3 regions of the Geodermatophilus sp. CPCC 205506 genome follow, and region 2 is predicted to be linked to each of the others. Evidence: riboswitches for the same ligand, from Rfam matches in the RefSeq annotation. Region 2 holds a riboswitch; each other region holds the start of a gene.
What was found. Region 2 has a riboswitch for cyclic di-AMP ahead of MY520_RS04695 (M23 family metallopeptidase). Riboswitches for the same ligand answer to the same signal wherever they lie in the genome.
Positions count from the first base shown of each region.

Region 1: another riboswitch for cyclic di-AMP. It lies ahead of MY520_RS10950 (transglycosylase family protein); the one in region 2 lies ahead of MY520_RS04695 (M23 family metallopeptidase).
Region 3: another riboswitch for cyclic di-AMP. It lies ahead of MY520_RS18840 (C40 family peptidase); the one in region 2 lies ahead of MY520_RS04695 (M23 family metallopeptidase).

Region 1 is NZ_JALPKP010000015.1:86,649-96,501, forward strand. It holds gene treZ (malto-oligosyltrehalose trehalohydrolase) at 1-433, opposite strand, end outside; gene MY520_RS10950 (transglycosylase family protein) at 589-1,161, opposite strand; cyclic di-AMP (ydaO/yuaA leader) riboswitch at 1,164-1,307, opposite strand; gene treY (malto-oligosyltrehalose synthase) at 1,477-3,834, opposite strand; gene glgX (glycogen debranching protein GlgX) at 3,831-5,945, opposite strand; gene uvrB (excinuclease ABC subunit UvrB) at 6,382-8,502, shown strand; gene MY520_RS10970 (MmcQ/YjbR family DNA-binding protein) at 8,502-8,855, shown strand; gene MY520_RS10975 (TerC family protein) at 9,121-9,853, shown strand, end outside.
Region 2 is NZ_JALPKP010000005.1:127,103-136,955, reverse strand. It holds gene MY520_RS04705 (hypothetical protein) at 194-646, shown strand; gene pstS (phosphate ABC transporter substrate-binding protein PstS) at 856-1,959, opposite strand; cyclic di-AMP (ydaO/yuaA leader) riboswitch at 2,449-2,545, shown strand; gene MY520_RS04695 (M23 family metallopeptidase) at 2,577-3,794, shown strand; gene MY520_RS04690 (hypothetical protein) at 3,869-4,462, opposite strand; gene MY520_RS04685 (DUF2382 domain-containing protein) at 4,546-5,328, opposite strand; gene MY520_RS04680 (maleylpyruvate isomerase N-terminal domain-containing protein) at 5,476-6,369, opposite strand; gene MY520_RS04675 (hypothetical protein) at 6,466-6,717, shown strand; gene MY520_RS04670 (DUF3145 domain-containing protein) at 7,100-7,600, shown strand; gene MY520_RS04665 (acyl-CoA carboxylase subunit beta) at 7,770-9,182, opposite strand; gene MY520_RS04660 (beta-ketoacyl-[acyl-carrier-protein] synthase family protein) at 9,289-9,853, opposite strand, start outside.
Region 3 is NZ_JALPKP010000034.1:52,734-62,586, reverse strand. It holds gene MY520_RS18840 (C40 family peptidase) at 1-1,017, opposite strand, end outside; cyclic di-AMP (ydaO/yuaA leader) riboswitch at 1,033-1,176, opposite strand; gene MY520_RS18835 (phytoene desaturase family protein) at 1,528-3,084, shown strand; partial or broken gene MY520_RS18830 (YhjD/YihY/BrkB family envelope integrity protein) at 3,087-3,839, shown strand; gene MY520_RS18825 (transglycosylase domain-containing protein) at 3,911-6,331, opposite strand; gene MY520_RS18820 (hypothetical protein) at 6,455-6,640, opposite strand; gene MY520_RS18815 (HelD family protein) at 6,712-8,721, opposite strand; gene MY520_RS18810 (acVLRF1 family peptidyl-tRNA hydrolase) at 8,734-9,402, opposite strand; gene MY520_RS18805 (nitronate monooxygenase) at 9,465-9,853, shown strand, end outside.

The DNA.
Region 1 (9,853 bases), on a different contig from region 2:
TGTGCGTGCCGTTGAAGCCGTTGACCGGGAGCAGTTCGACGAAGTCGATGCCGAGCTCCACGAGGTGGTCCAGTCGGCCGACGGCGGCGTCGAGGGTGCCCTCGGGGGTGAACGTGCCGACGTGCAGCTCGTAGACCACGCCGCCGGCGAGCGGCCGCCCGGTCCACGCCCGGTCGACCCAGCGGTACGCCGCCGGGTCGAAGCGGCGGGAGAGTCCGTGCACGCCGTTCGGCTGGCGCCGCGAGCGCGGATCCGGCCAAGGCGTGTCGTCGTCGTCCAGCAGGAAGCCGTAGTCCGCCTCCGGCCCGGCCTCGACCTCGGCGCGCCACCAGCCGCCGTCGCCGCGGTGCATCTCGTGCACCGTGCCGTCGACCTGGAGCCGGACCCGCTTCGGCAGCGGTGCCCAGACGGAGAAGTCGACGGGTGCGGACATGCGGGGGCCTCCAGGCGGGGTGGGACGGATCGGCCGGGGGACCGGCGGCCAGAACATGCCCGTCCGACCGGAGGCCAATCGTGACCTGCGCGGCGCTCACCCACCGGGCTCCGGGACGCCGCCGACGGCGGCGCCCCGGATCCCGGACACCGGCGTCAGAGCACGAGCGTCTGGCCGACCTGGAGGACGTGCGGGCTGCTCAGCACGTTCCTGTTCTTCTCGTACAGCGCCTGCCACCCACCGGGGGTGCCGTGCGCGGCGGCGATCTTGCCGAGCGTGTCGCCGGGCTTGACCACGTAGGTCCCGGCGGACGCCGCGGCGGGTGCGGGGGCGGCCGCGGGGGCCGGGGCGCCCCACTCGGGCGCGGCCGGGTCGAGGCCCTTCCCGCAGGTCGGCCAGGCGCCGGGGCCCTGGCCGTCGAGCGTGCGCTCGGCGACGGCGATCTGCTGCTCCTTGGAGGCGAGGTCGGCGCGGGCCGCGTACGCGGTGCCGCCGTAGGCCGCCCAGGTGCCGGGGCTGAACTGCAGGCCGCCGTAGTAGCCGTTGCCGGTGTTGATGCTCCAGTTGCCGCCGGACTCGCACTGGGCGACGGCGTCCCAGTTGTTGGGGCCGGCGGCAAGCGCCGGGCCGGCGAGGGCGCCGAGGGAGAGGGCCGCCGCGCCGGTGAGGACGACGGCACCGCGGCGCAGACCGCGGGCAGGCAGGCAGGAACGATCGTGCTGGGACAAGGGGATCCTCCGATCGACCGCCTGCGGGGTGAGCTGTCGGGTTCGGACGATCGGTGCCCGGCCGCGGAACGCGGCTTCACCCCGAGACGCACGTGGCGTCGAATGTGGTTCCCCCACCCCCGTCCACGGTTGTGCTGTGGTCAGGACGCCGCCGGACGGGGTTGGGCGGGACGGCGCCGTGCCCGGCCGGTCGGCCGGGCACCCGGGGGACGGTAGGCGGAGGCCATCGAGCGACTCCGCGGCACCCGGCGTGTCACCCCGGCGTGGCGCGACAGGCCGGGCCGGGGACGGCGCACCGTCCCAGGCCCCTCACTTTCAGTCGCGGACCAGCAGGGCGACCGGCAGCCGCCCCAACACGTCGCGCACCGGCATCCCGGCGGCGTCGGAGACGAAGCAGTCTCCGGTGAGCAGGTCCCGCCAGGCGCCGTTCGGCAGCTGCAGCGCGGTGTCGCCCCAGCCGCCGGCGCCGGCCAGCCCGACCGGCAGCCGGGTGGCCACCGTCACCGCACCCCCGCGGTCGAAGGCGACCACGTGCCCCGCCGTCGCGCCGGTCGCCGCCACCGGTTGGTAGCCGGCGAACCACTCCGGGTGCTCGCGGCGGGCCCGCAGCGTGCGGGAGACCACGAGCAGCTTGGCCGCGCCGCTCTCGTCGACCGCGGGCACCTCGCCGCCGTCCAGCCGGGCCAGCAGCCGGCGGCGCAGCTCGTAGTCGACCGGACGGCGGTTGTCCGGGTCGACGAGGGAGAGGTCCCACAGCTCGGTGCCCTGGTAGACGTCCGGGACGCCGGGGATGGTGAGCTGCAGGAGCTTCTGCGCCAGAGAGTTGGACCTCCCGAAGGGCGCGATCCGGGCGACGAGGTCCTCGATCGCGCCGTTCGTCTGCTCGTCGTCGAACGCGGCGTCGACCAGCGCGTGCAGCCGGTTCTCGAACTCCTCGGCCGGGTCGGTCCACGTCGTCGACGTCCCCGCCTCGCGGGCGGCCTTCTCCACGTAGGCGTGCGCCCGCTCGCGGGACAGCGGCCAGGCCCCGACCAGGTTCTGCCACACCAGGTGGGCCAGCGGTCGGTCGGCCAGCGGGTGCCGGGAGAGCAGCTGTCGCACCAGCTGCGCCCACTCGGTGGGCAGCTCGGCGAGCACCGCCAGCCGGGCGCGCACGTCCTCGCTGCGCTTGGTGTCGTGCGTCGACAGCGCGGTCATCGACTCGGGCCTGCGCGCCAGGCGGCGCTGCTGCGCCTCGTGGAACTCCTCGACCGTGCTGCCGAAGCGCGCCGGGTCGCCGCCCACCTCGTTGAGCGCGACGAACCGCGCCCAGCGGTAGTAGGCGCTGTCCTCGACGCCCTTGGCCATCACCGGACCGCTGGTCTGCTCGAAGCGGGTGGCGGCCTCGGTCCCCGCCTGCGACAGCACCGTGTGCAGTGCGTCCACGGCGTCGGTGAGGTCGGGACGGCGCTCCCGGACCGCGGCCACGGTCGCGTCGAGGTGCTCGCGGCCGTCGGGCAGGTAGGTGCGGTAGACGGGGAAGCCCGCCAGCAGCTCGGCCAGCGCCTCGGTCTGCTGCGCGACGTCGATGCCGGGCAACTCGCCGATGACCCGCACCAGGCGGGCCACCTCCGAGCCGAGGATCCCGTCGGTCACCTCGCGCTTGCAGTCGTGCACCAACCGCGCATAGTCCACCGGCGCGCCGGACAGCTCGGTGTCCAGCGCGGTCAGCGCCGCCTCGCCGGCCGGGTCGACGAGCACGTCGTCCACCTCGGCCAGCGCGTCGTAGCCCGTCGTCCCGGCCGTCGACCAGCTCTCCGGCAGGTCCTCCCCGGGCTCGAGGATCTTCTCCACCACGGTCCAGCGCCCGCCCGAGGCCTCGGCCAGCCGGTCGAGGTAGCCCTTGGGGTCGGCCAGGCCGTCGGGGTGGTCGATCCGCAGGCCGTCGACGGCGCCGACCTCGACCAGCCGCAGGACCAGCTCATGGGTCGCGGCGAACACCTCCGGGTCCTCCACGCGCAGCCCGGCGAGGGTGTTGATCGCGAAGAACCGCCGGTAGTTCAGGTCGGCGTCGGCCCGCCGCCAGTCGACCAGCTCGTAGTGCTGGCGGGCGTGCACCTCCTGCGGGGTGCCCTGCCCGGTGCCCGGCGCGATCGGGAAGCGGTTGTCGTAGTACCGCAGCTCCCCGTCCACCACCTCCAGCTTCTCGACGTCGTCCGCCGAGCCCAGCACCGGCAGCCGCACCCTGCCGCCGCCGAAGTCCCAGTCGATGTCGAACGCGCCGGCGTGCGCGCTGTCCCGGCCGTGCCGCAGCACGTCCCACCACCACGGCGCCTCGGCCGGATCGGCCACGCCCATGTGGTTGGGCACCAGGTCGAGCACGAGGCCCAGCCCCTGCGCGTGCAGCGCGGCGACCAGCCGGTCCAAGCCGGCCTGCCCGCCCCGCGACTCGTCGACGTGCGCGTGGTCGACGGTGTCGTAGCCGTGCGTGCTGCCGGCGGCCGCGCGCAACAGGGGAGAGGTGTAGGCGTGGCTCACCCCGAGGTCGGCCAGGTAGCCGGCGACCGACGCGGCGTCGTCCAGGGTGAAGTCCGCCGTCACCTGCAGCCGGTAGGTCGCGGTGGGCACCGCGCGCCGGCGCTCCCGGCTCAGCGGCTCGCTCGTGCCCGGCTCGCTCATCTCGGGCCCGCTCACGCGCGACGCGGGGCGCTGAACACGACCATCGACCGGTCCTCCACGGTGATCGTCTCGCCGGGCTTGAGCTGCGTCGGCTCGACGGCCTCCATCTCGGCGGTGTCGAGGACGACCGTCCAGGCCGCGGCGTACTCCTCGGCCGGCAGGGTGAAGTCCATCGGCTCGTGCGTCGCGTTGAACGCCAGGTAGAAGTGGTCGTCGACGACGTCCTCGCCGCGCTCGTCGGTCGACCGGATGCCGTGCCCGTTGAGGTACATGGCGATCGACTTGGCGAAGCCGGCGTCCCAGTCGTCCTCGGTCATCAGGTCACCGTCCGGCGTGAGCCAGGCGATGTCCTGCACCGGGGCGCCCCGCTCGCGCCGCACCGGCCGGCCGTGGAAGAAGCGACGACGGCGGAACGTCGGGTGCTCGGCACGCAGCCGGGTGACCAGCTTGGTGAACTCCAGCAGCCCCTCGTCGACCTCGTCCCAGTGGACCCAGGTCAGCGGCGAGTCCTGGCAGTAGCCGTTGTTGTTGCCCTGCTGCGTCCGGCCCAGCTCGTCGCCGTGCAGGAGCATGGGCACGCCCTGGCTGAGCATCAGCGTGGCCAGGAAGTTGCGGCGCTGACGGGCCCGCAGGGTGAGCACCTTCTTGTCGACGGTCTCGCCCTCCACCCCGCAGTTCCAGCTGCGGTTGTGGCTCTCGCCGTCGTTGTTGCCCTCGCCGTTGGCCTCGTTGTGCTTCTCGTTGTAGGAGACGAGGTCGGTCAGCGTGAACCCGTCGTGCGCGGTGACGAAGTTGATGCTGGCCACCGGGCGCCGGCCCGAGTGCTGGTACAGGTCCGAGGAACCGGTGATCCGGCTGGCGAACTCGCCGACGGTCGCGTCCTCGCCGCGCCAGAAGTCGCGGACGGTGTCGCGGTACTTGCCGTTCCACTCGGTCCACAGGGCCGGGAAGTTGCCGACCTGGTAGCCGCCCTCGCCGACGTCCCAGGGCTCGGCGATGAGCTTGACCTGGCTGACCACCGGGTCCTGGTGCACCAGGTCGAAGAAGGCCGACAGCCGGTCGACGGCGTGCAGCTCGCGGGCGAGGGTGGAGGCGAGGTCGAAGCGGAAGCCGTCGACGTGCATCTCGGTGATCCAGTACCGCAGCGAGTCCATGATCAGCTGCAGGGCCTGCGGGGTGCGGGCGTTGAGCGAGTTCCCGGTGCCGGTGTAGTCCATGTAGTACTGCGGGTCGTCCTCGACCAGCCGGTAGTAGGCCCGGTTGTCGATGCCCTTGAACGACAGCGTCGGCCCGAGGTGGTTGCCCTCGGCGGTGTGGTTGTAGACCACGTCGAGGATGACCTCGATCCCCGCCTCGTGCAGGGTCCGGACCATCCCCTTGAACTCCGCCACCTGCATGCCGTTGTCGGTGTTGCTGGCGTACTCGTTGTGCGGGGCGAAGAAGCCGATCGTGTTGTAGCCCCAGTAGTTGCGCAGGCCCTTCTGCTCCAGGGTGTCGTCCTGCACGAACTGGTGCACGGGCATGAGCTCGATCGCGGTGACGCCGAGCCCGGTGAGGTGGTCGATGACCGCCGGGTGCGCGATGCCCGCGTACGTGCCGCGCAGGTCCTCCGGCACGTCCGGGTGGGTCATCGTGAGGCCCTTGACGTGGGCCTCGTAGATCACCGACTTGTGGTACGGGGTCCGCGGGGGCCGGTCCACGCCCCAGTCGAAGTACGGGTTGACGACGACGGACTTCGGCATGTGCGCGGCCGAGTCCTCGTCGTTGCGCTCCCCGCTGTCGAAGTCGTACCCGAACACCGACGGGTCCCAGTCGACCCGGCCGTCGATGGCCTTCGCGTAGGGGTCGAGCAGCAGCTTGTTCGGGTTGCACCGCATGCCCTGCGACGGGTGGTAGGGGCCGTGGATGCGGTAGCCGTAGCGCTGGCCGGGCTGGATGCCGGGCAGGAAGGCGTGCCAGACGAACCCGTCCATCTCCGGCAGGCGGATGCGCTCCTCGTTGCCGGCGTCGTCGAAGAGGCACAGCTCGACCTTCTCGGCGACCTCACTGAAGATCGCGAAGTTGGTGCCGGTGCCGTCGTAGGTGGCACCGAGGGGGTAGGCGGTACCAGGCCACACCTGGGTCATGAAACGAGGTCCTCCTGCGCTGGCGCCCCCGGGAGGCCGGGGGCCGGTGGCCTCCCGCCGCGGGGCACGGGCGAGGAGGTCGGGTCACACGTGGTGCACCATGCCCCCGTTGCCCCCTCCGGGGGGCCCGCACACCTCGGTCCGGTGCCCGGCGGGGGAGATCTCGCTCACCCCGGACGACGACGCCCCCCGCGGTTCTCCACGGGGGGCGTCGTGCGCAGGTCCGGCCGGCAGCGGCGCCGGGGTCCGACCTCGCCCGGGTGTCCCCGGGTGGCGCTGGTCCCCGGCGGTGACCGCTCCTGCGACCGGGGACGCTAGGCGGGTCGGATACCCCAGGGCAAGCACCCGGGGCCAGTGGATCGGTCCCGTCCGCCCCGGGAGTGCGCGGGCGTCGCACGGACGCCGTCCTGTCACACCCCCGTCGTACCGTCGACCCGTGCGCGCGACCACCGATCTCCGGCCGACCCAGGGGCGCTTCCGCGTCGTCAGCGACTTCCAGCCCTCGGGCGACCAGCCGGCGGCGATCACCGCGCTCGCCGAGCGGGTGAACGCCGGCGAGCAGGACGTCGTCCTCCTCGGCGCCACCGGCACCGGCAAGTCGGCGACGACGGCCTGGCTGGTCGAGCAGGTGCAACGGCCGACGCTGGTCATGGCGCCGAACAAGACCCTCGCCGCGCAGCTGGCCAACGAGTTCCGCGAGCTGCTGCCCGACAACGCCGTCGAGTACTTCGTCTCGTACTACGACTACTACCAGCCCGAGGCCTACGTCCCGCAGACCGACACCTACATCGAGAAGGACTCCTCGATCAACGAGGAGGTCGAGCGGCTGCGGCACTCGGCGACGCAGGCGCTGCTCACCCGGCGGGACGTGGTCGTGGTGGCCACGGTGTCCTGCATCTACGGCCTGGGCACGCCGCAGGAGTACGTCGACCGCGCGCTGAAGATCTCGGTCGGGGAGGAGCGGGACCGCGACGAGCTGCTCCGCACGCTGGTCACCGAGCAGTACACCCGCAACGACCTGTCCTTCACCCGCGGCACCTTCCGGGTCCGGGGCGACACCATCGAGGTCTTCCCCGTCTACGAGGAGCTCGCCGTCCGGATCGAGATGTTCGGCGACGAGGTGGAGCGGCTGTACTACCTGCACCCGCTGACCGGCGAGGTCATCCGCGAGGTCGAGGAGCTGTTCGTCTTCCCGGCCACCCACTACGTCGCCGGCCCCGAGCGCATGGAGCGGGCGATCGGGAGCATCGAGGCCGAGCTCGAGCAGCGGCTGGCCGAGCTTGAGCGGCAGGGCAAGCTGCTGGAGGCCCAGCGGCTGCGCATGCGCACCACCTACGACATCGAGATGATGCGCCAGGTCGGGTTCTGCTCGGGCATCGAGAACTACTCGCGGCACATCGACGGGCGCGCGCCCGGCTCCGCCGGCGCCTGTCTCATCGACTACTTCCCCGACGACTTCCTGCTGGTCATCGACGAGTCGCACGTGACCGTGCCGCAGATCGGCGGCATGTACGAGGGCGACATGAGCCGCAAGCGGACGCTGGTGGAGCACGGGTTCCGGCTGCCGTCGGCGATGGACAACCGCCCGCTGAAGTGGGAGGAGTTCACCGACCGGATCGGCCAGACGGTCTACCTGTCCGCGACGCCCGGCCCCTACGAGCTGGGCCGCACGCAGGGCGAGTTCGTCGAGCAGGTCATCCGCCCTACTGGCCTGGTCGACCCGGAGGTCGTCATCAAGCCGACCAAGGGGCAGATCGACGACCTGGTGCACGAGATCCGGGTCCGCACCGAGAAGGACGAGCGGATCCTGGTCACCACCCTGACCAAGAAGATGGCCGAGGACCTCACCGACTACCTGCTCGAGCTCGGCATCCGGGTCCGCTACCTGCACTCCGAGGTCGACACCCTGCGCCGGGTCGAGCTGCTCCGCGAGCTCCGGCAGGGCGAGTACGACGTCCTGGTCGGCATCAACCTGCTCCGCGAGGGCCTGGACCTGCCGGAGGTGTCGCTGGTGGCGATCCTCGACGCCGACAAGGAGGGCTTCCTCCGGTCGGGGACCTCGCTGATCCAGACGATCGGCCGCGCCGCCCGCAACGTCTCGGGGCAGGTGCACATGTACGCCGACAAGATCACCCCTTCGATGGCGCACGCGATCGAGGAGACCAACCGCCGGCGCGAGAAGCAGATCGCCTACAACACCGAGCGCGGGGTCGACCCCCAGCCGCTGCGGAAGAAGATCGTCGACATCCTCGACGGCATCTACCAGGCGGCCGACGACACCGATGCCTCCGCCGAGCTGCTCGGCGGCTCGGGGCGGCAGCAGTCCCGCGGGAAGTCGCCGGTGCCGGGGCTCTCGTCGAGGAAGAAGGCCGGGAAGGCCGGCGCGATCGAGGTCCAGGGGTTGCCGCGCAACGAGCTGGCCGATCTCATCACGCAGATGAACGAGCAGATGCTCGCCGCCGCCCGGGAGCTGCAGTTCGAGGTGGCGGCCCGGTTGCGCGACGAGCTGACCGAGCTCAAGAAGGAGCTCCGGCAGCTCGACGCCGCGCACGCCTGATGCACAGGGAGGAGCTGGTCGCCCACTGCCTGGGCAAGCCGGGCGCGGAGGAGAGCTACCCCTGGGGGGAGGCCGAGCTGGTCGCCAAGGTGGGCGGCAAGGCCTTCGCGTTCATCGGCCTGGACAGCGGCACCGTCGGCGTGAAGTGCGGCCGGGACGCCGCCGAGGCCGCCGAGTGGCGGGACCGCTACCCGGGGGCGATCACGCAGAGCGCCTACGTCGGGCGGTACGGCTGGAACGCCGTCGACTGGACCGGCCCCGTGCCCGACGACGAGGTCCGTGAGCTGGTCGACGCCTCCTACGACGCGATCGTGGCCGCACTGCCCCGGAGCCGGCGGCCCACGACGGCGTGACCGACGGCGTGACCGACGGCGTGACCGACGGCTGGAGGTTCCCTGGGAGTTCGGGAACCCCGCCGCCGGCCCGGCCGTTGGACCCTCTGGGACCGGGCACGCCTCGACGCAGGCTGGCCGGTCCCGTGGAGGGGAGTATCCCCACTCGGCAGCGTCGTCAACACGGGGTCCAGTGATCCCCGGCGCTGCCGGTCGTCCGGTCCTTCCGGGCGGCGGGAGAGACCTCCGGTGCTGACAGCTGCCAGTCCTCCGGAGGTACCCCTGTATGGATGTCCCGCTCTGGATCTGGGCGATCACCATCGCCGCGATCATCGGCATGCTCGTGTTCGACTTCGTCGGCCACGTCCGCACGCCCCACGCCCCGACGCTGCGTGAGTCGGCCACCTGGTCGGCGGTCTACGTCGGCATCGCCATCGTCTTCGGGCTGCTGGTGCTCTGGTTCGCCGGCCCGCAGTACGGCGGTGAGTACTTCGCCGGCTTCATCACCGAGAAGAGCCTCTCGGTCGACAACCTGTTCGTCTTCGTCCTGATCATGGCGAGCTTCGCCGTGCCCCGGGAACTGCAGCAGAAGGTGCTGCTCTTCGGCATCGCCTTCGCCCTCGTGCTGCGGACGATCTTCATCTTCCTGGGCGCCGCGGCCATCGAGAACTTCAGCTGGGTCTTCTACATCTTCGGCGGCTTCCTCATCTACACCGCGTGGGCGCAGGCCAGGAGCGGCGGCCACGACGACGAGGAGGAGTTCAAGGAGAACAGCTTCCTGCGGCTCACCCGTCGCCTGCTGCCGACCACCGACGACTACCACGGCGACCGGCTGACCGCGAAGGTCAAGGGCAAGCGGTACATCACCCCGCTGTTCATCGCGCTCATCGCGATCGGCAGCGCCGACATCCTCTTCGCCGTCGACTCGATCCCGGCGATCTTCGGTCTCACCCAGGAGACCTACCTGGTCTTCACCGCCAACGCCTTCGCCCTGCTCGGCCTCCGCCAGCTGTTCTTCC
Region 2 (9,853 bases):
AGTTCGGCGTCGTTGCACGCGTGTTCGCTCCTCGTGGGCCTCGTCGCGCCGCAGCGATCCGAGCGTCTTCATACCGAGTTCACGAACAACGAACTCGCGCCACGATCCGGCGCTCACAAGAAGTGCCTCCGCGTGCTGGTCACGCCACCAGGTACTTCTGCGCACCGCACGGTGCGCTGAGAAGGGACAGATCATGCACACTCGCACTCTCGCCGCGGCCGCCACGCTCGCGCTCGGCGCGACGGTCGGACTTGCGTCCCCCGCGGCCGCTCAGCCGAATCAGCAGGGCCTGATCAACGTCAACATCTCCGACCTCGTGGTCCAGATACCGGTCGCAATCGCCGCCAACATCTGCGACGTCAACATCGCCGTGCTGGTCGCGGATCTGGTCGACGACGCGGCGACCTGCAACGCCGAGGCCACCCCCGACGCTGATGCCGAGATCACGACCACCGACGGCGGAGCCCCCCCAACTCAGGACGGTCTGGTCAACGTCAACGTCTCCAGCATCAACGTGCAGGCCCCCATCGGCGTCGTCGCCAACGTGTGCGACGTGAACGCCGCAGTCCTCGTGAACCTCGTTGCCGACGATTCAGCACCGTGCGAGGGAAGCGCCGACCCGGATTCGACGATCACCCTGAACTGATCGACATTGTCTCGTCAGACATGCGCACCGTTCGTGACCGGGCGGTGTGGCCCAGCGTCTGCTGAGGACGGCGGGATGGTCCGGTCGACCGGAGGGTCGGCCGGACCATCCCGCCCCAGCGGTGGTCGACCAGGCTGCCCTGGGCGTCCGGCGCGGGCGCGGTCGAGTGGGAACAGCCGACAACCGGTCGCTGGGGCGGTGTGTCCGCCTCAGGAGGCGGTCCCGATCGCGTCGATCGCTGTCATGGCCTGGTCGCGCTGCGCGTCGGAGATCGGAGCCGAGCCGGCCACCTCGGCCGCGGCGTCCTGCCCCTCCTCGCTCACCACGTAGCCCATGAAGTCCGCGACCAGCTCCGCGGTCCGCGCGTCGGCGTACTCGACGCAGCCGAGGTGGTAGCTGACCAGGACGATGGGGTACCGGCCGGCCTCGGTCGTGGTGCGGTCGAGCTCGACGGCGAAGGAGAACTCGCCGCGGCCCTCCAGGCGGGAGGCGTTCTCCACCACGGCGGCGGCGGCCTCGGGGGAGGGGGCGACGAACTCCTCGCCGACCCCGATCCGCGCGACGCCGAGGTCACCGGCCTGGGAGAGGTCCGCGTACCCGATGGTGCCGACGCCGCTGCGCACCGCGGCCACGACGCCGGAGTTGCCCTGGGCGGCCTCCCCGCCGGCCACCGGCCACTCGCCGTCGGGCTCGTGCGGCCAGGCGTCCCCGCCCGTGGCCGCCAGGTACTCGGTGAAGTTCTCCGTGGTGCCGGACTCGTCGCTGCGGTGAACCGGCGTCACGGCCAGGTCGGGCAGCGGTGCGCCCGGGTTGTCGGCGGCGATGGCCGGGTCGTCCCAGCGGGTGATCCGCCCGGCGAAGACGGCCGCCAGCGTGGTGGGGGAGAGGGCGAGCTCGTCGAGGCCCGGAGCGGTGTGGACGACGGCGATCGGCGAGATGTAGTTGGGCAGCTCGAACACCCCCGCGGGGCCGCAGCGGGCCGCGGCCTCGGCGAGCTCCTCGTCGTCCAGTGCGGCGTCCGACCCCGCGAAGTCGATGCCGCCGGTCAGGAACTGTTCCCGCCCGCCGCCGGAGCCGACCGGGTCGTAGTCGACGGTCACCCCCGGCTGGACGGCGGAGTAGCCCGCGGTCCAGCCCTGCATGGCCGCCTGCTGGCTGCTCGCTCCCGCACCGACGATCGCACCCGCCAGGTCGCCGGCCGCGGCGCCGGCCCGGTCGCGCTCGTTCGGCGGCACGTACCCGGCGACGGCGACGACGGCGGCTCCGACCGCCAGCGCGCCGATCCCGGCCGCGACCTTCCTCCGGGCAGTCACACACGCCTTCCGCGATCCGGGGCCCGGGCGATCGTCCCCGGGGCGCTGTCGCCGACCCTAGGCGGTCGGCTCCGGGTCCACTCGCCGGCGACCGGAGTCGGGCCGCTCGCCCGGGCGTGGCGGCCAGACGTGTCCGGGATCTCACCGGGGGGTGCCGACGCGCACTGTCGGTGACGACGCGGCCGCGCAGCCTCCTCCCTTCCGCCGGGCTCCGCCACCCGTGTCGGGGCAGGTGGGTGGTGCGGTCCCGGCAGGAGTGACGGGTGTGGCACCGTGATCACCCGTCAGCAGTCAGGCTGTGACCGCACGTAGTCGATCCTCACCCCTTCGGGCAAGGAGGCGCACCGTGTGTGTTACCCGATCGTGACCGGTGGCCCTCACGCGTAGTAGCTTTCCTGACGGCCCAGCCGGGCTCCGCCTCCCGACAACCGGGGGGCCTCGGCCGGGCCCCGCCGAACCGCCCGACGTCCCTCCGGGGATCGAGGGGGGACCGGGGACCCACCGTTCCACTGGGGTGAGTCCTGCCTGCGCACGGGGCGCAGGCGGGTAGGGCGCCGTCCGGCCCGAACCCGTCAGCTAACTCGGTAGGCGGCCGCGAGGATGGGAGAACCGTCGCCTTGGCGACCCTGCACCGCCTGCACACCGAGCTCGACCGACCGACCTCCGTCCGCCGTCGCCTGCGCTCTCCGCGCCGGGCCCTCGTCGTCGGCGCCGTCCTCGCCGGCCTCCTGGTCGGCGCGCCCGCGGCCGTCGCCGCCCCCGTCACCCCCGCAGCCTCCGAGCAGGAGCAACTCGCGGCTGACGTCGCCCGCATCGAGGGCGAGGTCAAGGCCGCCGAGGAGCAGCTGCAGCGCATGACGGTCGAGGCCGAGGCCGCCGCCGACGCCGCCCTCGTCGCCCGTGCCGAGCTCGCCGCCGGCCAGGCCGAGGCCGAGGCCACCGCGGCCGAGCTGGCCGAGGCCCGGGCCGCGGTCGCCGGTGCCGAGGAGGCCATCGCCGACCTCAGCCGCCAGGCCTACATGGGCGGCGACCAGCGCTACGGCGACGTCGAGCTGCTGCTCGACGCCGAGAGCCCCACCGAGCTGCTGCAGCAGGCCGCCACCATGGAGGTCATCGGCGACCACCGGTCCGACCGGCTGGCCGAGTTCCTCTCCGTCGAGCAGCGGGTCGCCGACGCCGACCGTGCCGCGCAGGCCGCCGTCGTCCGGCTCGACGAGCTCGCCCGCGCCGCCGACCAGGCCGAGGCGGCGGCGAACACCCACCTCGCCGAGGCGCAGGCCGAGTTCGACGCCCGCGCCGCCGAGAAGGCCCGCCTCGAGGAGGAGCTCCGCCAGGCCGGTGAGCGGATGCTGGCCGCCCAGGGTGCCGCCGACCCGGGCGCCGCCTGGGGCGAGCGCCAGGCGCAGGCGCAGACCCTCGCCAGCGCCGCCACGACGTCCGGCATGCCGACCTCCGGGCGCCTCACCTCCTGCTACGGCGCGCGCTGGGGCACCATGCACCAGGGCGTCGACATCGCCGCCCCTATCGGCACCCCGATCTACGTCCCCGAGGGCGGCGTCGTCCTGCAGGCCGGCCCGGCCAGCGGCTTCGGCCAGGCGGTCTACGTCCAGCACGGCGACGGTCAGATCACCCTCTACGGCCACGTGAACCGGTTCTTCGTCAGCGCCGGCCAGGTGGTCACCGCCGGGCAGCAGATCGCCGAGGTCGGCAACAAGGGCCAGTCCACCGGACCCCACCTGCACTTCGAGGTGCACCAGGGCGGTCTGTACGAGAACCGGGTGAACCCGATGCCGTGGCTCAGCGCCCACGGCATCGACCTCGGCGGCTCCTGCTGAGCCCGACCGCATGACGGAGGGCCCCGCACCGATCAGTCGGTGCGGGGCCCTCCGTCGTCGCGGGACCAGCCGGGTCAGGCGGCGTCGAAGCCGGCCCGGTCGACCCTGCGGTGGTACCGGGTGCCGAGCCGTCCGCCGAGGACCGCACCGAGCAGCGTGGCGAGCAGGACCGCCACGAGGGCGATGATCCCCGCCGTGGTGGCCGTTCCCTCGTCGATCGGGATCCGCGGCAGGTTCAACTGCTGCAGCACGTTGTACTCCGACCCGAGCACGACCCCGGCGACCGACAGGGCGATCACGACCAGGAGTCCGATGACCCAGACTGCGATCCCCTGCCGGACGCCGTCGAACCGGGCCATGCGGCCGGCCACGTAGCCGCCGGCGAGGTACGCGAGGAAGAGGACCACCAGCAGTGCGATGCCGCCGGCGATGCCGATGGTGTCGGCCTGCTGGGTGGCCTCCTCGGTGCTGGGGATGCCCTGGGTGAGGCCGAGGGCGACGCCTGCGGCAGAGAGCAGCGCGACGAGCAGGACGGCGAGGCCGTTGGCGGACAGCCAGCCGAAGAAGGCCGCGCCCCACTTGATGCCGCCGAAGCGGTCGTGCTGGGCGTCGACGGCGTTGCGCGCCGGGCCGCGCGTGGCCGACGCGCCGTGGTCAGTGGTGGACATGGGTCTCCTGGGAGGGGTGGGAGCGGGAGGTCGTGCACCGGGGGGCCGGGTGGGGTGTGCTGCCACCCGGCCCCGAGGGTCGGTCAGTGGCGGCGGGTCTCCTCGACGCCGTCCGCCTCGATCCGCTCCTCGCGCACCTGCTCGCTCACCGTCTGCTGCTCGGTCACGGTCTCGGTGTCCAGGCGCACCCGCTCGACCGGCACGGCCTCCTTCGCCACGACCGGGCGCTCGGCGTGGAGGGTGACCTCGTGCTCCTCCTCGCTGATGGCGGGGCCGTCCATGGCGTTGCCGACGTTGCCCTCGGTGATCGGCTCGCGCTCGACCCGGACCTCCTCGCGGGAGACCGGCACGGTCTCGGTCACGTTCTCGGTGACGACGTACTTGCGCAGCCGGGCGCGGCCGACCTCCTCGGTGCGCGTGCCGACGGTGAGCCGCTCCTCGGAACGGGTCATCGCGTCGTCCGTGGTCGGGCCGGAGGTGTCGTGGCCGACCGGGTGGTCGACCACGCCGTCACCGTCGACGTCCCGGCCCCCGGCCGCGGGCGTGCCGGTGTCGCCGATGCCGTAGTGGCGGTACAGCTCCGACTCCTCGGTGGCCGAGAGGTGCCCCGAGGCGACGTCGACGTGCGGGGCGTTCTTGACCCGGTCCTTGTCGAAGGGCACGCGGAGGTCCTCGCCCGCGAGCTCCGCCTGCGCCAGGGGGACGAAGGCCTCCTTCGTGCCGAACAGGCCGGTCCGAACGCTGGCCCACTCGGGGCGGCCGGTCTCGTCGTCGAGGAAGACCTCCCCGACCGTGCCGAGCTTGCTGCCGTCCGTGGCGTACGCCGTGCTGCCGATCACGCGTCGAACGTCCTGGTCCGTGATCATGGGGGGCTCCTCGGCCGTGGTGAAAGGTGCGCCGCAGAATTGCGGTCAATGAGATGCGACGCCGTGAAGTTGTTCGCAACAGCGTCTGCGATGGTGGTGCCCCGGGTGATTACGACGTAAACCGACCTCGTCGGGGATGTCGTCGTGTCAGCGCCGGCCGCGCAGCCGCCCGAGCAGTCCGCCCACGCCGCCGAGGGTCTGGGCGGCGAGCTGCAGGATCGGCCCGCCGGGGATGCCGGGCGCGGCCTGCACGATCGGCGCGAGGGTCAGCAGGCCGCCGAGCTCGTGCACCTTCAGCCGCCGTCGGGCCAGCGCCACGACGGGGTTCACCCGCCCGGACGCCGCCTCGAGCAGCAGGTCGGCCGCCGCCTCCACCGCGGTGCCGCTCGCCTCGCCCGGGGCCACCCGGCGCACGGTCCAGCCGTCGCCGTCCGCGGCGAACCGCCAGCCGCCCTCCGGCGTCGCGAGGGTGGCGCCACCGGTGATCCCCTCGGCCGCCGCCAGTGCCCCGGTGACGTCCGCCAGAGCCGCCAGGCCGGCCTGCAGGACCGGGGCCTGCACCGGGGGAGCGCCCAGGGGTACCAGGTCCAGTCCGTGCACCGCCAGCTCGTACGCCTGTCCCAGGACGACGCTGAGCAGCGGCAGCCGGCCCACCACGGCCAGGGCCGGGGCGGTGTCGAGCTCGCGCGGCTCCTCGGCGAGGTAGCGGGCGGTCGCCTCGCGGTTGCGCCGCAGCGCGTCGAGCACCTCCTCCCGGGAGGCGTCGCGGTGCGCCGCGGTCACGCGCGCGTTGGTCGCGTCGACGTCCGGGGGAGTGCCCCCGCCGCCCGCGCGGGCAGAGGCGATGAGGTCGGCCAGGGCGGTGTGGTCGTCCCAGCAGCCGAGGTGCACGCAGACCTCGTGCGCCCGCCAGCCCGGTAGCCGGGTCGGCCGGTCGAGGTCGACGGCGGCGGCCTGGTCGAGGAAGGCGTCCCACGCGGGCAGCACCATCCCCGACACCTGGTCGCGGCCGGCGTCGGCCATCCCCTGGGAGCTCGGCATGCGCCGCCCCTACCCGGCCGCGTCGACGGGCAGGCATGACGTGCGTCGCACGCCGCGCTCTTGTCCGGCGACGGCGGTCCGCGCCAGCCTGACCGCATGACACGGAGCGGCACCACCCGCGGCACCGTCATCCGCTGGGACGACGACCGGCGAGCCGGGCTGATCGAGGCACCGGACCTCCCCGGCGACTGCTGGGTCGACGCCGCCGTCGTCCACGGGCCGACCAGCACCCTGCGGGCCGGTCAGGTCGTCGACGTGGACTGGAGCGAGCCCGGCGTCGAGGGGCTGCCGTTCCGGGCGACCCGGGTGGTGCCGCGCGAGGACCTCCAGGCCTCGTTCGGCGCCTGACCCGCGTCCGGTGCGGCGTGTCGAACTCGTCACGCACCGTGGCTGTCGTTACCGTGTGTCACAACCGGTCTGCGGGTGTGGACGTCGACCGGCCGCGTCGCGGGGTCCCGAGCGTGCGCTCCGAACGCGGGCACGGAAGCCGCGGCGGATGGGTGGACGGCGGTGTCGTCACCGTGGTATGGCCGCTGACCAGCACATAGTGGTCACTCCCGTGACCAAGCGTCACATGTGACCCATCCGCCTCCTCCGCACTGGCGCGAGGGGGTGACCATCGTGCAGACTGTTGACGGGACCCCTGGTCCGAGGCCGCCGAACACAGCCTGTCACCGAATCGATCGTCCGTTGGGGAAGACGAGACCGATCGAGTCGATGGAGGTGCCCCGTGCAACGACGGTCTACCCAGGGTGTCGTCTTCGTGCACGCGTGCCCGAAGGCGCTCTGCCAGCACGTCGAGTGGGCGCTGGAACGCGTCGTCGGCGCGCCGGTCTCCCTGTCGTGGGCCGACCAGCCCGCGGCACACGGTTCCTACCGTGCCGAGGTCGCCTGGACCGGTTCGCCCGGGACAGGCGCCAAGCTCGTCGCTGCGCTCCGCGCGTGGCCGATGCTGCGCTTCGAGGTGACCGAGGAAGCCAGCCACGGCAACGACGGTGAGCGCATGTCGTACGTGCCCGGCCACGGTGTCTTCCGCGCGCCCATGAGCGCCAACGGTGATCTCGTCGTCAGCGAGCAGCAGTTGCGCCACCTCGCTGCCACGGCCGGCTCCATCGAGGCGTTCCGCCACGGCGTGGACGAGCTGCTCGGTGCCGCCTGGGACGCCGATCTCGAGGTCTACCGCCATGCCGGCGACGGCAGTCCGGTCACCTGGCTGCACCAGGTGGTCTAGGTCACGATCCGACTACGACGGCCGGGTGCCCCCCGCACTCCCGTCGTAGGCTGAGGCCGGTCCGTCCGGACGTCGTCGGGGAAGCGGCGTCCGGGCGGCCCAGCGCACAGAAGAAGCAGCGGGCCCGGCTCCTCCGCGGAGGTGCCGGGCCCCGTCGCGTCCCGGTGTGTCAGAGAGGGATGTTGCCGTGCGCCCCGCGGCCGGCGGGGGCGGCGGCCAGTGCGGTGACCAGCCGGCGCCGGGTCCGCGACGGGTCGACGACCTCGTCCACGACGCCGATCTGCAGCGCCCGGTTCACGCCGCCGGCGATCCGCTCGTGCTCGGCGGCGAGGTGCGCGTGCAGCGCCTCGCGCTCGGCCGGGGGGACGGCCGCCAGTTTCTTGCGGTGCAGGATGCCGACGGCGGCCTTGGCGCCCATGACGGCGACCTCGGCGCCCGGCCAGGCGAACACCGCGGTCGCGCCCAGCGAGCGGGCGTTCATCGCGATGTACGCCCCGCCGTAGGACTTGCGGGTCACCAGCGTCACCCGCGGCACCACAGCCTCGGCGAACGCGTGCAGCAGCTTCGCGCCCCGGCGGACCACGCCGTCCCACTCCTGACCGACGCCGGGCAGGTACCCGGGCACGTCGACCAGCACCACCAGGGGGACCCCGAAGGCGTCGCACATCCGCACGAAGCGGGCGGCCTTCTCGGCCGAGGAGGAGTCCAGGCAGCCGCCCAGGCGCAGCGGGTTGTTGGCGATCACGCCGACCGTGCGCCCGGCCAGCCGGCCGAGCGTGGTGACGACGTTGGGCGCCCAGCGCGGGTGCAGCTCCAGGCCGGCGCCGTCCAGGACGGCGGCGACCAGCGGCTTGACGTCGTAGGCCCGCTGCGGCTGCTCGGGCAGCAGGGCGCGCAGGTCGACGTCCGGCTCGCCGTCGGCCGGGGCGAACCTCCCCTGGGCGGCGAGGAGGCCGACCGCCTCGCGGGCGGTGTCGAGGGCACCCTGCTCGGAGTCGGCGACCACGTGGACGACGCCGCTGCGCCGGCCGTGCGTGTCCGGACCGCCGAGCCGCTCCATGTCGACGTCCTCGCCGGTGACCGAGCGGACCACCTCGGGGCCGGTGACGAACACCCGGCCGGCCGGGCCCATGATCACCAGGTCGGTGAGCGCCGGGCCGTACGCGGCGCCCCCTGCGGCCGGCCCGAGGACGACGGAGATCTGCGGGACCCGGCCCGACGCCCGCACCATCGCCGCGAACACCTCGCCCACCGCGTGCAGCGCCGTGACCCCCTCGGCCAGGCGCGCACCCCCCGAGTGCCAGACCCCGACCACCGGCAGCCGCTCGCGCAGCGCGGTGTCGATCGTGTCGACGATGTGCCGGCAGCCGTCGAGGCCCATGGCGCCGCCCATGACGGTCGCGTCGGTGCAGTACGCGACGGCCGGGCTCCCCGACACCGTGCCCCGGGCGGCCAGGACACCCGAGTCGTCCCGCGGGATCAGCAGCGACAGGGAGCCGGGGTCGAACAGGCGCCCGAGGCGGTCGGCCGGATCCCGCGGGTCGGGGGCGGTCGGGGCGGGGACGACGGACAGGGCAGTCACGGGACCTCCGGGGCCTCGGGCGCGCGGGATCGGGGGGTCTGGGCAGGCGGCACCGCTGGGCCGGCCCGGTCGGGCCGACCCAGGAGACGGTGCTCGGGGTCCTTCTTCAGGCGGTGGTGAAGACCAGCGCGATGTTGTGGCCGCCGAAGCCGAAGGAGTCGTTCACCGCGGCGGTGAGCTGGGCGCGCCTGGGCTCCCGGCGCACGATGTCGAGGGCCTGGACGGAGGCGTCGTCGTCCGGGTCGTCGAGGTTCGCCGTCGCCGGCACCACCTGCTCGCGCAGGGCGAGGATGGTGAAGACCGACTCCAGTGCCCCCGCCGCGCCGAGCAGGTGGCCGGTCTGGCTCTTGGTGGCCGTGACGAGGACGTGCTCGCCGATGGTGTTGCGGATGGCGGCGGCCTCTGCTGTGTCACCGACCGGGGTGGACGTGGCATGCGCGTTCACGTGGCCGATGTCGGCCGCGGTGAGTCCGGCGTCGCGGATGGCCGCGGCGATCGCCCGGCCGGCACCCTCGCCCTCCGGGTGCGGGGCGACCAGGTCGTAGCCGTCGGCGGTGCCGCCGGCGCCGGCCAGGCGGGCGTGCACCCGGGCCCCGCGGGCCTTCGCGGCGTCGGCGCGCTCCAGGACCAGGGCGGCCGCGCCCTCGCCGAGCACGAAGCCGTCGCGGGCC
Region 3 (9,853 bases), on a different contig from region 2:
GTCGTCGACGCTGGCGACCTTCACGACGTCGCCGGAGGTCGGCGCGTGGACCATCTGGCCGTTGCCCAGGTAGATGCCGATGTGGCTGACCGGGCTGTAGAAGGCGACCAGGTCACCAGGGCGGGCCTCGGCCCGCGAGACCGTCCGGCCCATCTGCGACTGCAGGCGGCTGGAGTGCGGCAGGCCGATCCCGGCTGCCTTGTAGGCGTAGAGCACCAGACCGGAGCAGTCGAAGGAGCCCGGCCCCTCGGCGGCCCACACGTAGGGCTTGCCGCGCTGGGCCATGGCGGCGTCGATCGCCTTCTGGGCGGCGGCGCTGTCGGCCACCACCGGACCGGCGGCGGCCGGCTCCTCGCGCTCCGTGCGGCTGGCCCGCTCCTGGCCGGCTCCGTGGGCGGTGGCCGCGGCCGCCAGGGCGGCGCGTCGCTCGTCGGCGCTGAGCCGCGCGTAATCGGCCTGGTAGGCGGTGATCTGCTCCTGCAACTCGGCCTGCTGGGCGGCGACGGCGTCGTACTGCTGCTGGGCCTCGTCCGCCGCCCGGTCCGCCTCGGCCTGCGCCTGCGCGGCGACCTCACCGGCGGAGGCGGCCTGCTCGATCAGCCCGTTCTGGTGGCCGGCGACGGCGTCGAGCAGGTTCACCCGGTTGACGAACTCGTCAGCCGAGCCGCTGGTCATCAGGGCCCGCAGCGAGCCCATGCTCTCGCCGGTGAACGCGCTGCGGGCGATGCCCCGCACCTGCTCCTGCGCGGCGGCCACGACCGCCTGCGCCTCGGCGACCTGCGCCGCGGCGGCCTGGGCGGCGGCCTGCTGGGCCTCGAGCTCCGAACGCGCCTCGTTGAACTGCTCGGTGACGACCTCCAGCTCGTGGCCGCGGGCGGCGACGAGGGCGGCGGCCTCCTGCGAGGAGCCCGGCGCGGCACCGGCCACGGCCGGGAGGAGCGAGACGCCGATGGCGCCGACGAGGACGACGGCGGCCCGTCGCCAGGCAGCGCGACGGGACGCGCGAGGGGTCGCCATGGTGCGGCGGCTCTCCGTTCTTCCGCAGGCCGCCTACCGGGTTAGCTGACGGGTTCGGACGGGAAGTCGCCCGGCGCGGCCGGCCGGAGGCCGGGCGCGCTTCACCCCAGTGCTGCGGTGGGTCCCCGGCCCGCACCCCCGGGGAGGAGGGAGAGGCTCGGCGGCGTCCGGGGAGTGTCACCCAGGGTGGTGACGGAGCGCCCCGCCGGACATACACACCGTAATGGCCGGAACTCCGCGGTGACAATTACCTGGATGTGATTTCGTGGACTCTCGCCTCGACTCCGCAGGCGGGTGGAGCACCTGGGACCGGTGGTGCGGGTGGGGTTTGGGCGGCCGCCCACGGGAGCACGGGGACCGCATGGATCTGCAGCGACCCCTCGTGGTGCCGGCCTCGTCGGGGCGCTCGCAGGGTGCGGCAGCACCGAGACCGGCGGCCACACCGACGCCGTGCGCCACGAGCAGGACGCGACCAGGGAGGACGGCTGACCGGCCGGTTACGGTCCGCCGGTGAGCGCGCGGAGCAAGTACGACGCCGTGGTCGTCGGAGCGGGGCACAACGGCCTGGTGGCCGCGGCCTACCTGGCGCAGGGCGGCTGGTCCGTCCTGGTCCTGGAGCGGCTCGAGCGGGTGGGTGGCGCCGCGGTCAGCCAGCAGGTCTTCCCGGGCGTCGACGTCCGGCTGTCGGCCTACTCCTACCTGGTCAGCCTGCTGCCCGACCGGATCGTCGCCGACCTCGGCCTGCAGCTCACGCTGGCCGACCGCGCGGTGGCCTCGTACACCGCCGTCGCCGGGGGGCGCGGCCTGCTGGTCGAGCGCGCCGAGGGACCGGCCACCACCGCGTCCTTCCGCGAGCTGACCGGCTCGGACGCCGAGCTGGCGGGCTGGCGCCGGTTGTACGGCCGGCTGGCCATCCTCGCCGAGGACCTCGCGCCCACGCTCACCGAGCCGCTGCTCTCCCCCGCCGAGCTGACCGGCCGGCTGCGCGACCCGCGGCTGTTCACCGACCTCGTCGAGCGGCCGCTGGCCGACGTGGTCGCCGACGACCTGCACCACGACGTCGTCCGCGGGGTCGCGCTCACCGACGGGCTGATCGGCACCTTCGCCGACGTCCACGCCGCCGACGGCCTGGCCGGGCGCTGCTTCCTGTACCACCTGATCGGCAACGGCACCGGGCTGTGGCGGGTGCCGGTGGGCGGGATGGGCGCGGTCACCGGGGCCATGGCCACCGCCGCCCGCGGCGCCGGCGCGGAGCTGGTCACGCGGGCGACGGTCACGGCGATCGAGCCGCGCGCCGACAGGGTGACCGTGCACTGGACCGACGGCGACGGCGCGGAGCGGGCGGCCGACGCCCGGTTCGTCGTCTCCGGCGCGGCACCCGAGGTGCTCGACCGGCTGACCGGCGCGGCGCCGCGGACGACGCCGGACGGCGCCCAGCTCAAGGTGAACATGGTGCTGGCCCGGCTGCCCCGGCTGCGCTCGGGCGTCGACCCCGCCGTCGCCTTCGCCGGCACCTGCCACGTCGACGAGGCGGCCGGCCGGCTCGACGCCGCCTACGCCCAGGCCGCCGCGGGGGAGCTGCCCGACGTCATCCCGTTCGAGGTCTACTGCCACTCGCTGTCCGACCCGTCGATCCTCGGGCCGGCCGAGCGCGCCGCCGGGTACCAGACGCTCACGCTCTTCGGCCTGCACACGCCGGCCGGGCTGTTCCGCGCCGACCCGGTGGGCACCCGCCGCGAGGCGGTGCGTCGGGTGGTGGCGCAGCTCGACGCGCACCTGGAGGAGCCGCTGCTGGACTGCCTGGCCCGCGACGCCTCCGGTGAGCCGTGCCTGCAGGCGGCCTCCCCGCTGGACGTCGAGGCGTCGCTGGCCATGCCGGGCGGCCACATCTTCCACGGCGACCTCGCCTGGCCGGTCGCGCCGACGCCGGCGGAGGCCGGCACGTGGGGCGTGGCGACGCCGCACCCGCGGATCGTGGCGGCCTCCTCAGGGGGCACCGTGCGCGGCGGGGCGGTCAGTGGCCTGGGCGGCTACGCCGCCGCCCGGCACCTGCTGGACCGGCGCTGAGGATGGGGTCGGCCGCGCGGCTGCGGACCGAGGCGTCGTCCCTGGTCCGCGGGGCGGGGCGGCGGCTGCGCGGCCGCGACCTCGCGCTGATCGCGGCCGGGCTCACCTTCTACGCCGGCGTCGCCGTGGTGCCGCTGCTGCTGGTGGCCTTCTCGCTGACCGCGCTGCTCACCTCGCCCGGCACCGTCCGTGACCTGGCCGGCCGGCTCGCCGACCTGCTGCCGCCCCAGCTGGGAGCACCGGAGGCGCTCCGGGCCCTGGCCGACGCGGGCGTCGCCATGGGCCCGCTCGACTTCGCGCTCGCGCTGCTCCCGCTCTCGCTCTACGGCGAGGGGCTGCGGCGGGCGCTGCTGCGGTTCACCCCGCGCCGGGACACCGACACGCTCACCGGCTGGCGCGGCCGGCTGCTCGGCCTGCCCCTGGTGCTGGCCACGCCGCTGCTGCTGTACCCGCTGCTGCTGGCCGCCTCCGCCATGGCCGACCTCACCGAGCGCGGCAGCGTGCTCGGGAGCTTCGCGGTCGGCTACTACTCGGTGCTGTTCGCGCTCACCGTGCCGCTGCTGTGGGGCTTCGGCGTGGTCGCCAGCGGGCGGCCGCGCTGGTCGGCCCTGGTGCCCGGGGCGCTGTTCACCGCGGCCTGCCTGTCGGGCTTCCTGCAGGGCTTCGTACTGTTCCTGTCCCTGCCGCTGGCGCTGGGCGCGCCGTTCGGCGGGCTGACCGTGGTCGGTGCGGTGGTGGCGATCAGCCTCTGGCTGTTCCTGTTGCACCTGGTGCTGATCGGCGGCTGGCTGCTCACCCAGTCCCTCGACGAGCGGATCCGCTCCGGTCAGCCGTCCCCGTCGTCCCCGTCGCCGTCCCCGTCTCCGTCGCCGTCGGCCGGTTCGGCAGGGGCGACCGGCGGGCCGCCACCGTCCGCGGGCGGTCCGGCGTCCTCGGGCGGAGCCTCCTCCGGTGGCGCCGGCTCGTCCGCCGGTGGCGGCTCCTCGGGCGTCGGCTCCGGCTCTGGTTCGGGCTCGCGCCGTGGCGCGACGTAGTCGGAGCCGTTGCTGACAAGGATCGAGACGACCTGCCCCTGCACCGCCCGGCCGCCGCGCGGCGGGCTGGTGCCCAGCAGGGTCCCGGCGGGACGGTCGCTGTCGATCCGGACGGTGGAGTGCTGGAAGCCCGCGTCGGACAGCGCCGACTCGCAGGCCCGGACCGAGGAGCAGCCGGGGACCGGCCGGGTGTTGCCGTTCTGCACGACCTCGTCGGCCGGCGGGAACTCCCCGCTGCCGCGGGCCTCGAGGATCGGGGCCATCGCGTCGCGCCAGATGGTGGCGCCCTTGCCGCCGCCGAACCCGCCGACGTCCTCGTTGCGCTTCGGGTTGAGCACCATGACGCTGGCGGTGATCTCGGGGGTGTAGCCGACGAAGGCGACCGAGAAGTTGTCCTGCGACGTCCCGGTCTTGCCGGCGATCTGGTGGCCGGGGACGTAGGCGCGGGTGCCGGTCGCCCCCGGGTTCCCGGGCTCGACGTCCTTGCGCAGCATCTGGTTGAGCGTGGTGGCCACCCCGGGGGGGATCGCCTCCGGGGTGCAGCGGTCGCCGACCGCCAGCGGCTCGCCGTCGGTCCCGACCGCCGGGTCCCCGTGCTGGTCGAGGACAGCGGTCACCGGGACGACGTCGCACTGCGTGCCGCTGGCCGCCAGCGTCGAGTACGCGCTGGCCAGGCCGAGCGGGCTGGTCGGCTCGGGACCGAAGGTGAACGACCCCCGGTTCTCGTCGATGACCCGCTGCGGCAGCTCGGGGTCGTTGAACTGGAACAGGCCCATCCGCTCGGCCATCCGCACCGGCTCCTCGACGCTGCCGAGAGCGTCCTCGAGGGCGAGGAAGTAGGTGTTGGACGACTGGTAGAGCGCGGTGGTCAGGTCCAGCGTCGGGCGGTAGGTGCCGGCGTTCTCCACGTCGTAGCGCCCGGCGCCGTCCCGGTAGACCCGGGAGACGTAGGAGTCGGACGTGGTGAGCGTGTAGAAGCTCGAGTAGCCGCGGGCCAGCGCGGCCGCCGCGACGAACACCTTGTAGGTGGAGCCCGAGCCCTGGCTGGGCGCGACGTTGAGGTTGAAGGACTCCTGCGCCGGGTCGTTCTTGTCGTAGCCGAAGACGCGGTTGACGCTCAGCGCCAGCAGGTGGCCGGTGCCCGGCTCCACCGCGCTGAACATGCCGGCCAGCGAGTCGCCCATCGGCAGGGTGTTGAGGACGGCGGCGTCCCCGGCGCGCTGCAGGTCGACGTCCAGGGTGGTCTGGATGACGTAGCCGTTGTTCTCCAGGGCCTCCTGGGTCAGCCCCAGCTCCTGGATCAGGTAGCGCTGCACGAAGTCGCAGACGAAGGCGCCGACGCTGGCCTGGACGCAGCCGCGGCGCGGCGCCGGGCTCGGGGCCAGGCCCAGCGGCGCGGCCTGGGCCTCCGTGGCCTGCGCGACGGTGACGTACCCCTGCTCGGCCATCCGGGAGAGGACCTCGTTGCGCCGCTGGGTCGCCGCCTCCGGGTTGGTGAAGGGGTCGTCGGCGGTGGGGCTCTGCGCCAGCCCGGCCAGCAGGGCGGCCTGGGGCAGGGTGAGCGCGGCCGCGTCGATGCCGAAGAACGCGCGGGCGGCAGGCTGCACCCCGTAGGCGTTCTGCCCGAAGTACACGATGTTCAGGTAGCGGGTGAGGATCTCGTCCTTGGAGTAGGTGTCCTCCAGCGCGAGCGCGACCCGCGCCTCGCGGAGCTTGCGGCCCACCGTCTGCTCGGTGGCGGCGCGGCGCTCCTCGGGGGTGTTCGCCGTCTGCAGCAGGGTCTGCTTGACCAGCTGCTGGGTCAGCGTCGACCCGCCCTCCTGCACGCCGCCGGCGGCCAGGTTGGTGAGCAGCGCCCGCATCGTCCCCTGGACGTCGAGGCCGTGGTGCTCGAAGAAGCGGGCGTCCTCGATGGCGACCATCGCCTGCTTCATGACGTCGGAGATCTGGTCGTGCTGGACCGGCGCACGGTTCTCGTCGTAGAAGTAGGTGATCGGCTCACCGTTGGCCGCCAGCAGCACCGTGTTGGCCGGCGGCGTGTCGATGGTGAGCTCCGTGGGGAGGTCACCGAGGAGGCTGGTCGACTGCTGGGCGGCCGCCAGGGGACCACCGACCCACGGGAAGAGGAGTCCTGCGACGAGTGCCCCGGCCGCGACGATGGTCGCGAGCAGCTTCAGCAACGTCGTGACCCGTGCGTCCGAGCGCAGGTCCATGGGCCCCCTTCCGTGGAGGCCCCCACTGGAACAGAGAAGCGCGTTGTCCACAACCACCCGCGCCGGATGCGCGGGAGGCTGATGTCGAAGCGTGAGGGGCCGCGGACGGCGGGTGGGGGAAGGCTACCGGCGCGTCACCCCCGGCCTCCCCAGCTGCTGGACCCGCGGCACCGCGAGGGCCAGCAGGACCGCGACGGCGAGCAGGACGGCCTTCTCGGCCGGCCCGGTGCCCACCGCGAAGACCAGCGAGACGGCCGTGACCAGCAGAACGGCGACGACGACGAGCAGTGCGGCGCGCACGACGGCCATGCCGGCATGGTGCTCTCCCCCGCCGCGGCCGACCAGGGCCGCAGGCCCCGTCCTCTGGACGCGGTCACCTCTCATTCCGCGAGCAGCGGGGGCAGGTCGCCCCGGTGCACCACGACCAGGGTGCTCACCGCCCGGGTGAGGACGACGTACAGCCGGTGCAGCCCGCGCGGCTCGGCGGCGGCGATCGCGGCCGGGTCCACGACGACGACCGCGTCGAACTCCAGGCCCTTGGCCAGCGACGCCGGGACGACGGTCAGCCGCTCCGCCTCGCCGTCCTCGGTGAGCACCGCGGCGGGCAGCCCGGATGCGGCGAGCGCCAGGGCCACCTCGGGGGCGGCGTCGTCGGCGCAGACGACGCCCACCGAACCGGGCGCGGCGACCAGCTCCCGGACGGCGTCGGCCACCGCGCCCCCGGGTCGGATCCGCAGCGACCCGGGTCCGCGGCGCACCGCCGTCGCCGCGGCCAGGCCCGGGGCGATGACCGGCAGCAGCCGGTTGGCGTAGTCCAGCACCTCGCCGGGCACCCGGTAGCCCCGGGTGAGCGGGCGGACGACGGTGTCCGGGCGGCCCAGGCCGGCGAGGGTCCGCCCCCAGTCGGCCGCCGCCCAGGGGCTGGTCGCCTGCGCCAGGTCGCCGAGCACGGTCAGGGAGCCCGCGGCCAGCCGGCGGGCGACGGCCCGGCACTGCATCGGCGAGAGGTCCTGCGCCTCGTCCAGCACGACGTGCCCGTAGCCACCGGTGCGCTCGATCAGCCCGGCCACCTCGTCGACGAGCACGGCGTCCGCGGCGGTCCACGGCGCGGTCCGCAGCGGGCCGGCCGGGCGGAGCAGCAGCTCGTGCTCGCCGTCGTCGAGCACGGTCCGAGCCGACCGCGCGAGTTGCGCCGGGTCGGTGAGCAGGGCGTGCACCAGCTCCGCCGCGTCGCGGGCCGGCCAGACCGCGTCGCAGAACGCCCGGACCTCGGGGCTGCGCGCGGCCCGGCGGGTCTCGGCGTCCGTCGGGCTGCCCCCGGCCTCCTCGGCCTGCCGGCGGGCGTCCTCGGCCAGGCCCATCGCCAGCCGGTCGCGGCCGGCGGCGTAGTGCACCGCGCGCTGGTCGTCGGCGGCCCGGCCGCGGCGGCGCAGGTCGTCGACGGCGCGCTTGAGCCGCTCGACCGGGACCCGGTACCGGCGCCCGGCCAGTGGCACCGCGACGTCGCCGGCCGGCTTGGCGATCGCGCCCCACAGCGCGCGGTGCAGCACCTCGGCCATGCGGGCGTCGCCCTTGAGGACGGCGGCCGCGGGCGGGTCCGCGGCCCGCACCGGCACCCGCGCGGTGAGCTCGGCGAGCGTCGTCTGGTCGACGTCGACCGCGCCGAGGGTGGGCAGCACCTGCTCGATGTAGCGCAGGAACGCCCGGTTCGGCCCGACGACGAGGACGCCGGTGCGGGCCAGCTGCCCGCCGTGCGTGTAGAGCAGGTACGCGGCCCGGTGCAGGCCGACGGCGGTCTTCCCGGTCCCCGGGGCGCCCTGCACGCAGATCGACTCGGCCAGCGGAGCCCGCACGATCGCGTCCTGGTCCGGCTGGATGGTGGCCACGATGTCGCGCATCGGCCCGCTGCGCGGCCGCTCGATCTCCTCCCGGAGCACCCGGCTCTCGCCGTGCGGCGAGCCCAGCAGCTCGTCCTCGTAGCCGGTGAGCTCGCCGTCGGAGAACCCGAACCGGCGGCGGCGGACCAGCCCCTGCGGATCGGCGGGGCCGGCCTGGTAGAACGGCCGGCTCATCGGTGCCCGCCAGTCGATGACGACCGGCCGGCCGGACTCGTCCCGGACGTGCCGGCGGCCGATGTGGAAGGTCTCCGTGCCGGTGTCGGTGCGGCCGAAGAACGGCGGCACCCCGGGATCGGCGGCCAGCGCGCGCAGCCGCTCCGCGCGGGCGGCGCCGAGTCGCTCGGCGGACCAGGGGTCGACGCCGGCGTCGTCGACCGCGCGGGTGGCGGCGCGCATGGCGGTCAGGCAGTCGGCCGCGTGCGCCAGGTGGGCGCGCTCGGCGGTGAGGACGGGATCGGGGGCGGGAGTCGTCTCGCTCGCTGCGGAGGACACGGTCGGAGGACGTTACGCCGTTCTGTCGCCGGGCTCCACGATGTGCACCTGCACCGCCCGGAACTGCTCGGGGGTGGCCAGGAGCACTGCCTTGGTCGGCTCCCCGACGTCCAGCGCCGGCTCCTGGCGCCGCGTGGCCAGGGCCCGCAACCGGGGGTCGGCAAGGACGGCGTCGACCAGCCCGCGGTCGCCGCCGGTGAACAGCGCCGCCACCTCCGCGGCGTGCGGGAGGAGCACGCGGACCGCGGTCTCGACGGCGGCGGTCACGACGGCATCGGTCTGGTGCCCGCGGCGGCGGGCGAACCGCTGCTGGCTCCACCCGCCCGCGGCGGTGCGGCCCTGGACCAGGCGGGCGTCGACCTTGGAGACGACCAGGTCGGCGCCGTCGAAGACACCGACCGCCCACCGCCCGCGGCGGACGAGCAGGACCGCCGCTCGGCGCGGGTGCCGGGCGGCCGCGGTGAACGACGTGAGCAGCGCCGGACCCGGCCGCCAGTCGAACGGCGCGCGCAGGGTCACCGTGGTGGTGTCCGCGCACACGAGCCGGACGGCGCCGTCGTCGGCCGCGACCCCGGTGAACGCCCCGTGCCGGTCGGCCACGCCGTCCAGCCAGCGGCCGAGCCGCTCGGGCGGCACCCCCAACAGGCGGCCGCCGCCGGCAGCTGGTCGGGGGCGGGTCACCGGCGGATCGTAGGCCGGGCCGGGGGTGGCCCGGGGCCGCCCGGGCCCGGCACGCTGGCGGGGTGACGACGCCCCGCCCGCTGCCCGACGTCCCCACCCGCATCGTCGCCGCCCCCATGGCCGGCGGCCCGTCGACCGTCGCCCTGGCCGAGGCGGTCGGGTCGGCCGGCGGGCTGGGCTTCCTGGCCGCCGGCTACCGCAGCCCCGAGCAGGTGGTCGGGGAGGTCGAGGCGCTGAGGGAGCGCAGCCGGGCGCCGTTCGGCGTCAACGTCTTCGCCCCCGTGCCCGAGCGGCCGGAGGAGGTGGCGCGGCTGGGCGCGTACGCCGAGCGGATCGCGGCCCGCGGCGCGCGGTTCGGCGTCCGGCCGGGCGCCCCCGAGCACTCCGACGACGCCTTCGCCGCGAAGGTGGAGCTGCTCGCCCGGTGGCGCCCGGCCGTCGTCTCCTTCGT